DNA from 2 places in the Methylococcus sp. S1M genome. Region 2 is predicted to be linked to the other one. Evidence: predicted binding sites of a transcription regulator. Region 2 holds the regulator's gene; the other holds the start of a gene.

Region 1 (4,211 bases), on a different contig from region 2:
CGATCTGCCGCAGCGGTTCCTCCATCGCGCGGCGGGCGATGCTGATACCGACGTCCTGGTCGTGGTTCGCGCCCTTGAGGTCGCGCAGCTTGGCCAGCGCCCGGATCAGGGCCACGCCGCCGCCCGGTACGATGCCTTCTTCGACGGCGGCCCGGGTCGCGTGCAGCGCATCTTCCACGCGCGCCTTCTTTTCCTTCATTTCGACTTCGGTGGCCGCACCGACCTTGATGACCGCGACGCCGCCGGCCAGCTTGGCCAGACGTTCCTGCAGTTTTTCACGGTCATAGTCGGAGGTGGTGTCCTCGATCTGCTTGCGGATCTGCGCCACGCGGCCCTGGATGGCCTCGCTGGAACCCGCGCCGTCGATGATGGTGGTGTTTTCCTTCGTGATCTGGACCTTCTTCGCGGTACCCAGATCGGCCAGGGTCGCCTTCTCCAGGCTGAGGCCGATGTCTTCGGAGATGACGGTGCCGCCGGTCAGTACGGCGATGTCTTCCAGCATGGCTTTACGACGGTCACCGAAGCCCGGCGCTTTCACCGCTGCGACCTTCAGGATGCCGCGCATGTTGTTGACCACCAGGGTGGCCAGGGCCTCGCCTTCGACGTCCTCGGCGACGATCACCAACGGGCGCCCGGCCTTCGCCACCCCTTCCAGCACCGGCAGCAGTTCGCGGATATTGGAGATCTTCTTCTCGTTGATGAGAATGAAGGGATTCTCCAGCTCGGCACTCATGCTCTGCTGATTGTTGATGAAATAGGGGGACAGGTAGCCGCGGTCGAACTGCATACCCTCGACGATGTCGAGCTGGTTCTCCAGCCCCGATCCATCCTCGACCGTGATGACGCCTTCCTTGCCCACCTTGTCCATCGCCTCGGCGATGATCTTGCCGATGGATTCGTCGGCGTTGGCGGAAATGGTGCCGACCTGGGCGATCGCGTTGCTGTCGGTGCAGGGCACGGACATGGCGTGGATTTCGTCGACCGCCGCAGCGACGGCCTTGTCGATGCCGCGCTTGAGGTCCATCGGATTCATGCCGGCGGCGACGGCTTTCAGGCCCTCGGTCAGGATCGACTGCGCCAGCACGGTGGCCGTGGTGGTGCCGTCACCGGCCACGTCAGAAGTCTGCGAAGCGACTTCTTTCACCATCTGCGCCCCCATGTTCTCGAACTTGTCGGACAGCTCGATTTCCTTCGCCACGGACACGCCGTCCTTGGTGACGGTGGGCGCACCGAAGCTCTTTTCCAGCACCACGTTACGGCCTTTCGGACCCAGGGTGACTTTCACCGCGTGCGCCAGAATGTTGACACCGCGCAGCATGCGGGTGCGTGCATCGTCGCTGAACTTTACTTCTTTAGCTGCCATTTGGATTTACCTGCGATTGATGATTGATGAGGGCTTGGGAATGGGCGGGCGGAGCTTTGAGATCAGCTCTCGAGGACGGCCAGGATGTCGTCCTCCCGCATCACCACCACGTCTTCGCCATCGACCTTGACCTCGGTACCGGCATACTTGCCGAACAGGACCTTGTCGCCCACCTTGACCTGCAGTGCGCGCACCTCACCGTTGTCGAGCACCTTGCCGTTGCCAACGGCCAGGATCTCGCCGCGCATGGGCTTTTCCGCAGCGCTGTCGGGAATCACGATTCCGCCTGCGCTGGTGCGTTCCTCTTCCAGACGTTTGATGATGACTCGGTCGTGCAAAGGACGAATTTTCACGGTAATCTCCTGAATTTCCAAATGAAATCGGCTGAAACCCTCAAGGGTGCCCACGACGAGGCTGTTAGCACTCACTTGAAGTGAGTGCCAAATGATAGCGGCGGATGGGAGGGTGTCAAGCGGCGGGGATACCCCCGGCCCTCATGGTGGCGTGGCCGGATTCAGGTATTGCCGGGCTATAATGGTTCCCCTTCCAGCCCTCGGTCCCGCAACGCATGGCCGCCGAACCGAAGACGCCCGAATGCTTCCAGGTCGCCCACCGGACCCGTTCCCGCCTGCGCATCGTGGTCCCCGCGCTGCGCAAGCAGGTCGAGCGGACCCGGATTTTCGGCGTGCTGCTGCAGAAACACCCGGCGGTGAGGCGGGTCCGGGTGGTACCGGCATTGGGATCGGTGACGGTGCATTTCGATCCCACGGCGGTGACGACGGCCGATCTCCAGTCCTTTTTCGGCAAGCTGCTGGACAACCTGGGATCGTCGCCGACGCTTCCCTCCGCCGTCCGGTCCGGGACGAATCCTGCGGCGCCGCTGCACGAATTCCATGTTGCGGTCGAAGGCATGACTTGCGTATCGTGCGCGCTGCTGATCGAGATGCTGCTCCGCCGTGACCCGCGAGTGGCTTCGGCCAGCGTCAATTTCGCGACGGAAACCGCCCAGGTGCTGACGTCGATGAGCTGGGACGAACTGTCCGGGACCTTGCGCCGGCGGGGCTACCAGGCCCGGCCGATGGACAGCGTCGCGCAACGCCGGGTTTGGCTGGCGCGGGAGACGACCCGCATCGGCAAGACCTGGCAGCACTGCTTCTGGTCTCTGGTGTTCAGCCTGCCGACCTTCCTGATCGGCCTGTTCGCACCGCGCTCGCGGCTGATGGGCTGGGTGCAGCTCGCGGTGTCGGCGCCGCTGCTGCTGGGAGGCGGAAGGGGGTTCTTCGACCGGGCCTGGCAAACGGCGAGGCGCCGTTCCGTCAGCACAGACACGCTGGTCGCCGCCGGCGTCGGTGCGGCCTACGCGTACAGCTTTTTCTCCCTGGCGAGCGGACGCGGCGGCTATTACTTCGAAGCCGCGGCAGGTGTGATGTCCTTCGTACTCATGGGCCGCTATCTGGAAGAGAAGGCCCGCAGCCAAGCGGGTCAGGCCATCCGCCAGCTGGTGGAACTGCAACCGCTGACGGCGACGGTGCTGCAGAGCGGGCGGCCGGTGAGCCTCCCCATCGAGGAGATCCGGGTCGGCGACCGGCTGCTGGTGCGACCCGGCGAGCGCATCCCCGCCGACGGCGAAGTCGTTCACGGCCTGTCGGCGGTGGACGAATCGATGGTGACGGGCGAGAGCCTGCCGGTGGTGAAAGGGACCGGCCATCGCGTCACCGGCGGCAGCATCAATGGCGATGGAGCCCTGCAGATCCGGGTCAGCGCGGTGGGCGCGGACACCGTCCTGGCGGGTCTCCTGCACACCCTGGACGAGGCGCAGACCGGCCGGCTGCCCGTTCAGCGCATGGTCGACCGTCTGTCGGCCTTTTTCGTGCCCGCCGTGATGGCGGTATCCGGCGCCACCTTCTTCGGCTGGATGGCGGCAGGCGCGGGATTCGGCACCGCGCTCATCCATGCCGTCACCGTGCTGCTGGTGGCCTGTCCTTGCGCGCTGGGGCTGGCGACACCGGCCGCCGTGATGGTCGGCACCGGGCAAGCGGCGCGGCGCGGCATCTTCATCCGTAACGCCGAGAGCCTGGAAACCGCAGCGGGCCTGACCGTCATCGTGTTCGACAAGACCGGCACCCTCACCGAGGGCAGGCCGAGAATCACCGACATCGCCAACGTCTCGGATCTGGACGATGCCGGACTGCTGCGGCTGGCTGCGTCCGCGGAGTCGCATTCCGAGCACTTCATCGGCAAGGCCATCCTCGCGCACGCCGCCACATTGGGTCTGGCCTGGCCCGAACCGGCCGAGTTCCGGCTCGAACCCGGCCTGGGCATCGCCGCCATCGTCGAGGGTCACGAAGTGCTGATCGGCAACCAGCGCTGGCTCGACAGGCACAAGATCGAGAGCGGCCGGAACCTGGGCGACGCGGCGCGGAAGCTGGGCGCGCAGGGCAAGACGCCGGTATTCGTCGCACTGGACGGGCACGCCGCCGCCGTGCTCGGCGTCGCCGACCCGCCCCGACCCGATGCCGCGGAGGCCGTGGCCAGCCTGCACCGGCGGGGCGTGCATACGCTCATGGTGACGGGCGACGTCGCGCCCGCCGCCGAGCACATCGCCGCCCTGGTCGGCATCGACCGGATCGAGGCCGGCGCCCGTCCGGGCCGCAAGCTGGAAATCATCCGCCAGTTGCAGAACCGCGGCGAGCGGGTCGGCATGATCGGCGACGGCATCAACGACGCCCCGGCCCTGGCCGCGGCCGACGTCGGACTGGCGGTCGGTCACGGCACCGACATCGCCAAACAGAGCGCCGATCTGACCTTGCTCACCGGCGACATTTCCAAGGCGGCGGAGGCCATGGAA
Region 2 (4,211 bases):
TCCTTACGCGGCTCCCTGCCGAAGATTTCCTTGACGAACTCCTGCACTTTGGGCATCCGGGTCTGACCGCCGACCAGGATGACTTCATCGATGTCGGCCGACTTCAAACCGGCATCCTTCAGCGCGGTTTCACAAGGACCGCGGGTGCGCAGGATCAGATCCTCCACCAGCGCCTCCAGCTTGGCCCGGGTGAGCTTGACGTTGAGGTGTTTGGGCCCGGTCGCATCCGCCGTGATGTAGGGCAGGTTGATCTCGGTCTGCTGGCTGGACGACAGCTCGATCTTGGCCTTTTCGGCAGACTCCTTCAGGCGTTGCAGCGCCAGCGGATCGTTGTGCAGATCGATGCCCTGTTCCTTACGGAACTCGTCTACGATGTATTCGATGATGCGCAGATCGAAGTCTTCGCCGCCGAGGAAGGTATCGCCGTTGGTCGACAGCACCTCGAACTGATGCTCGCCGTCGACTTCGGCGATCTCGATGATGGAGATGTCGAAAGTGCCGCCACCCAGGTCGTAGACCGCGATCTTCTGGTCGCCGCGGCTCTTGTCCATACCATAGGCCAGCGCTGCCGCGGTCGGCTCATTGATGATGCGCTTGACATCCAGACCGGCGATACGGCCGGCGTCCTTGGTGGCCTGGCGCTGAGAGTCGTTGAAATACGCCGGCACGGTGATGACCGCTTCCTTGACTTCTTCACCCAGATAGGCCTCCGCGTCCTTCTTGAGCTTCATCAGCACGCGCGCCGAAATCTCCGGTGGCGCCATCTTCTTTCCGCCGACCTCCACCCAGGCGTCGCCGTTCTCCGCTTCGACGATCGTATAAGGCACCATCTTGATGTCTTTCTGGACGACGTCATCCTTGTAGCGACGACCGATCAGCCGCTTTATCGCAAACAAGGTGTTCTTCGGATTGGTGATGGCCTGCCGCTTGGCGGACTGCCCCACCAACACCTCGTTGTCCGCAGTGAAAGCGACGATCGAGGGGGTGGTGCGTGCACCTTCGGAATTCTCGATCACGCGGGGCTTGCCGCCCTCGAGGATGGCCACACACGAGTTGGTGGTGCCCAGGTCGATCCCGATAATCTTTGCCATGGGTTTCTCCGATTTATAAGTGATTGTTCTGAAAGCCTATAGGCTATGTGAGGCCGATCTCGGGGATTTCAAGCCTGGGCCACGACGACGAGCGCCGGCCGAAGCAGCCGGTCGTTCAGGAGATAGCCTTTCTGAAAGACCTTGACGACCGTGTTTGGCTCGGCTTCCCCGGCCGGCTCCATGGCCATGGCCTGGTGCTGCTCCGGATTGAACTTCTCGCCGAGCGGATCGACGACCGCGATGCCGAATTTCTCAAACACGCTCTTGAACTGCTTCAAGGTCAGCTCCGCCCCTTCCCGGAGCTTGGCGACGTCGGGCGCATCGCCGGTGGAAGCTGCGATGCCCAGCTCCAGGCTGTCCATGACCGGCAGTAGCTCCTTGGCGAATTTTTCCAGCGCGTACTTGTGGGCGTTCTGGATGTCTTTCTCCAGCCGGCGGCGCAGGTTTTCCATTTCCGCCTGGGCCCGAACGAACCGGTCCCAGTTTTCGCTGGCCTGCTGCTGCGCCTCGAGCAGGGCCTTGTCCGGCTCAGCGGCTGGCGCAGCTTCGAGGGGTGTGCTCTCCACCTCCAGCGGTTCCGGCTGAGGCTCCGGGCCGGGGCCGTTGGTCAATTCTTCTTCGCTCATAGTCCGATTACAGGGTTTAATAGAGTTTGGATCGGGAAAAATGAAACCGCCCGGCCCCTCGGCGGGAGCGGGCGGCGGATGTCCTTTTGCCGTCACGACTCCGGCAATGCTAAGTTGGGGCCAGCGTCCGCTGATTCAAGGCCGCTCCCACCAGTTTCGCGGTGACGTCCACTAGCGGAATCACCCGTTCATACTTCATCCGGGTCGGTCCGATCACGCCGAGTACTCCCATCACCCGGTTGTCGACCGAATAGGAAGCCGTCACCAGGCTGCAGGGCTCCAGCGGCCGGAAACCACTCTCCTCTCCGATGATGATCTTCACCCCGGGCGACTCGAGGCAGCGATCGAGCAGGCCGACGATGCTTTCTTTCTGCCGGAACGCCTCGAACAGACCGCGCAGCCGGTCGACGTCGGCCAGCTCGACGAAATCCATGAGGTTGGTTTCCCCGCGCACCAGGAACGGCTTCCTGGAACGCCCGCCCTCGGCCAGAGCCTGTTCGGCGATCTCGCCCGCCTGCAACAGCTGTTCACTCAAACGGTCGCGTTCCTTCGCCAACTCGGCGCGCAGATGCTCCCGGGCCGAAACCATGTCCTTGCCGCCGCAGACGGCGTTGAAGAAGTTGGCCGCCGTCTGCAACTCCGCGGCACTGAATTTGTGGGGCGTGTGGATGATCTTGTTGTGGATTTCCTGGTCACTCGTGACCAGGATGGCCAGCACCCGGTTGTCCGAGAGGGGGAGAAATTCGATGTGCTGGAACACCAGGGTTTCCCGCCTCGGCATGGAAATGATGCAAGCCATGTGGGTCAGCTCGGACAGCAGCTTGGAAGCCGTTTCCAGCAGATCGCGCGGGTTTTCCCGGCTTTCCAGATCCAGCCACAACTGGTCGACGATGGCCTGATGCAGAGGTTTCACGGTCAGCAGGGAATCGACGAACAGGCGATAGCCGCTCACGGTGGGCAGACGCCCCGCCGAGGTATGCGGCGAGGTGATCAGGCCGAGTTCCTCGAGATCGGCCATGACGTTGCGTATCGTTGCCGGACTCAAGCCGGCATCCCGGGCGAGAACGCGCGAACCCACAGGCTGACCCTCGCCGATGTAACGCTCCACCAGCGCCTTCAGGAGTTGCTGCGCGCGTTCGCTCAGTTCTGGGAAACTCGCCACGGAAATTCCGTAAAGGATTTAATTTTAGGAATAGCACTCGGCCCATTGGAGTGCCAAAAAGCTAACAACCCCTAGATAAAGTGTCAAGAAGGTCCTACCATTTGGCAAAAATGCGGTATCCGCCCCCTTCGACCGGCGGTCGCCCCCGAGCCTTGCCAATCCTGATCAAGATCCTGAAGGCATCGAATTCTCAACCCCTCCTCACTCGAGTTCTGGCGGATGCCATCGCAATTTCGCACCATCGCGCTCATCGGAAAACCGGACGCTCCCCGGATAGCGGATACGCTCGCCGCCATTCACTCCTATCTGCTGACTTCCGGTCTCGAAATTCTGGTGGAGCACGGGTGCGCGGGGCTTTTTCCGCGTTCTGCCCGGACCGGCACGATGCCCGAACTGGCACGGCAGGCAGATATCGCCGTCGTCGTCGGCGGGGACGGCACCTTGCTGGGAGCCGCCCGCAGCCTTTACGCCCATGGCGTTCCCCTCGTGGGGATCAATCTGGGCCGGCTGGGATTCCTGGTGGACATCTCGCCCAACGAGGCCGTCGACAAGCTCAATGCGATATTGAGCGGGGCCTGCCGCGCCGAGGAGCGTTACCCTCTGACGGCCCGGTTGATCCGGAACGGGCAGACCATCGCGCAAGGCAGCGCAATCAACGAAGTCGTCGTCCACAGTGGCAGCGCGACCAGCATGATCGAACTGGAAACCGCCATCGATGGCGTGTTTCTGAATTCCCAGCGCTCCGACGGGCTGATCGTCTCCACGCCCACCGGTTCAACTGCCTATGCGCTGTCGGCCGGAGGCCCGATCCTCTATCCCACGCTCAATGCCACGGTACTGGCGCCGATCAACCCCCACACCCTGTCCAACCGTCCCATCGTCATTTCCGGCGACAGCCTGGTCACGATCGCTTTCCGGCCGAACAAGGAATTCCGCGCCCAGGTAAGCTGCGACAACGTCCCCTTCCCGGACGTCGGGATCGAGGACCGCATCGAAATTCGCAAGGCGGAACGGCCTTTCCGTATCCTTCACCCGACGGACTACGATTTCTTCCAGATCCTGAGGCACAAGCTCAACTGGAGCAACCGCTGAGCCATGCTGACCAGCCTGAGCATACGGGACCTCGCGGTGGTATCCGCCCTCGATCTGGACCTCCGCCCCGGCTTCACCGTGCTCACAGGCGAGACCGGTGCCGGCAAGTCCATCCTGCTCACCGCTCTGGGACTGGCACTGGGCGACCGGGCCGACTCCGGTCTGGTACGGCCGGGCGCGGAGCGGGGCGAAGTCAGCCTCTGCTTCGATCTGGGCGATGCCCCTTCTGCCCGGGACTGG

The links. Region 2 encodes HrcA, which represses chaperone genes, less so after heat shock. Its sites were predicted from a motif close to TNTTAGCACTCNNNNNNNNNGAGTGCTAANA; they were not measured.
Region 1: groES (co-chaperone GroES) is a predicted target of HrcA. The motif match lies at 1,779-1,809, and genes of this name have one in related genera.

The regions. Positions count from the first base shown of each region.
Region 1 is NZ_JBPDXO010000006.1:107,438-111,648, forward strand. Features, by position in the region: gene groL (chaperonin GroEL) at 1-1,363, opposite strand, end outside; gene groES (co-chaperone GroES) at 1,426-1,716, opposite strand; gene ACSHWJ_RS11755 (heavy metal translocating P-type ATPase) at 1,932-4,211, shown strand, end outside.
Region 2 is NZ_JBPDXO010000002.1:64,974-69,184, forward strand. Features, by position in the region: gene dnaK (molecular chaperone DnaK) at 1-1,091, opposite strand, end outside; gene grpE (nucleotide exchange factor GrpE) at 1,160-1,717, opposite strand; gene hrcA (heat-inducible transcriptional repressor HrcA) at 1,827-2,879, opposite strand; gene ACSHWJ_RS03995 (NAD(+) kinase) at 3,099-3,971, shown strand; gene recN (DNA repair protein RecN) at 3,975-4,211, shown strand, end outside.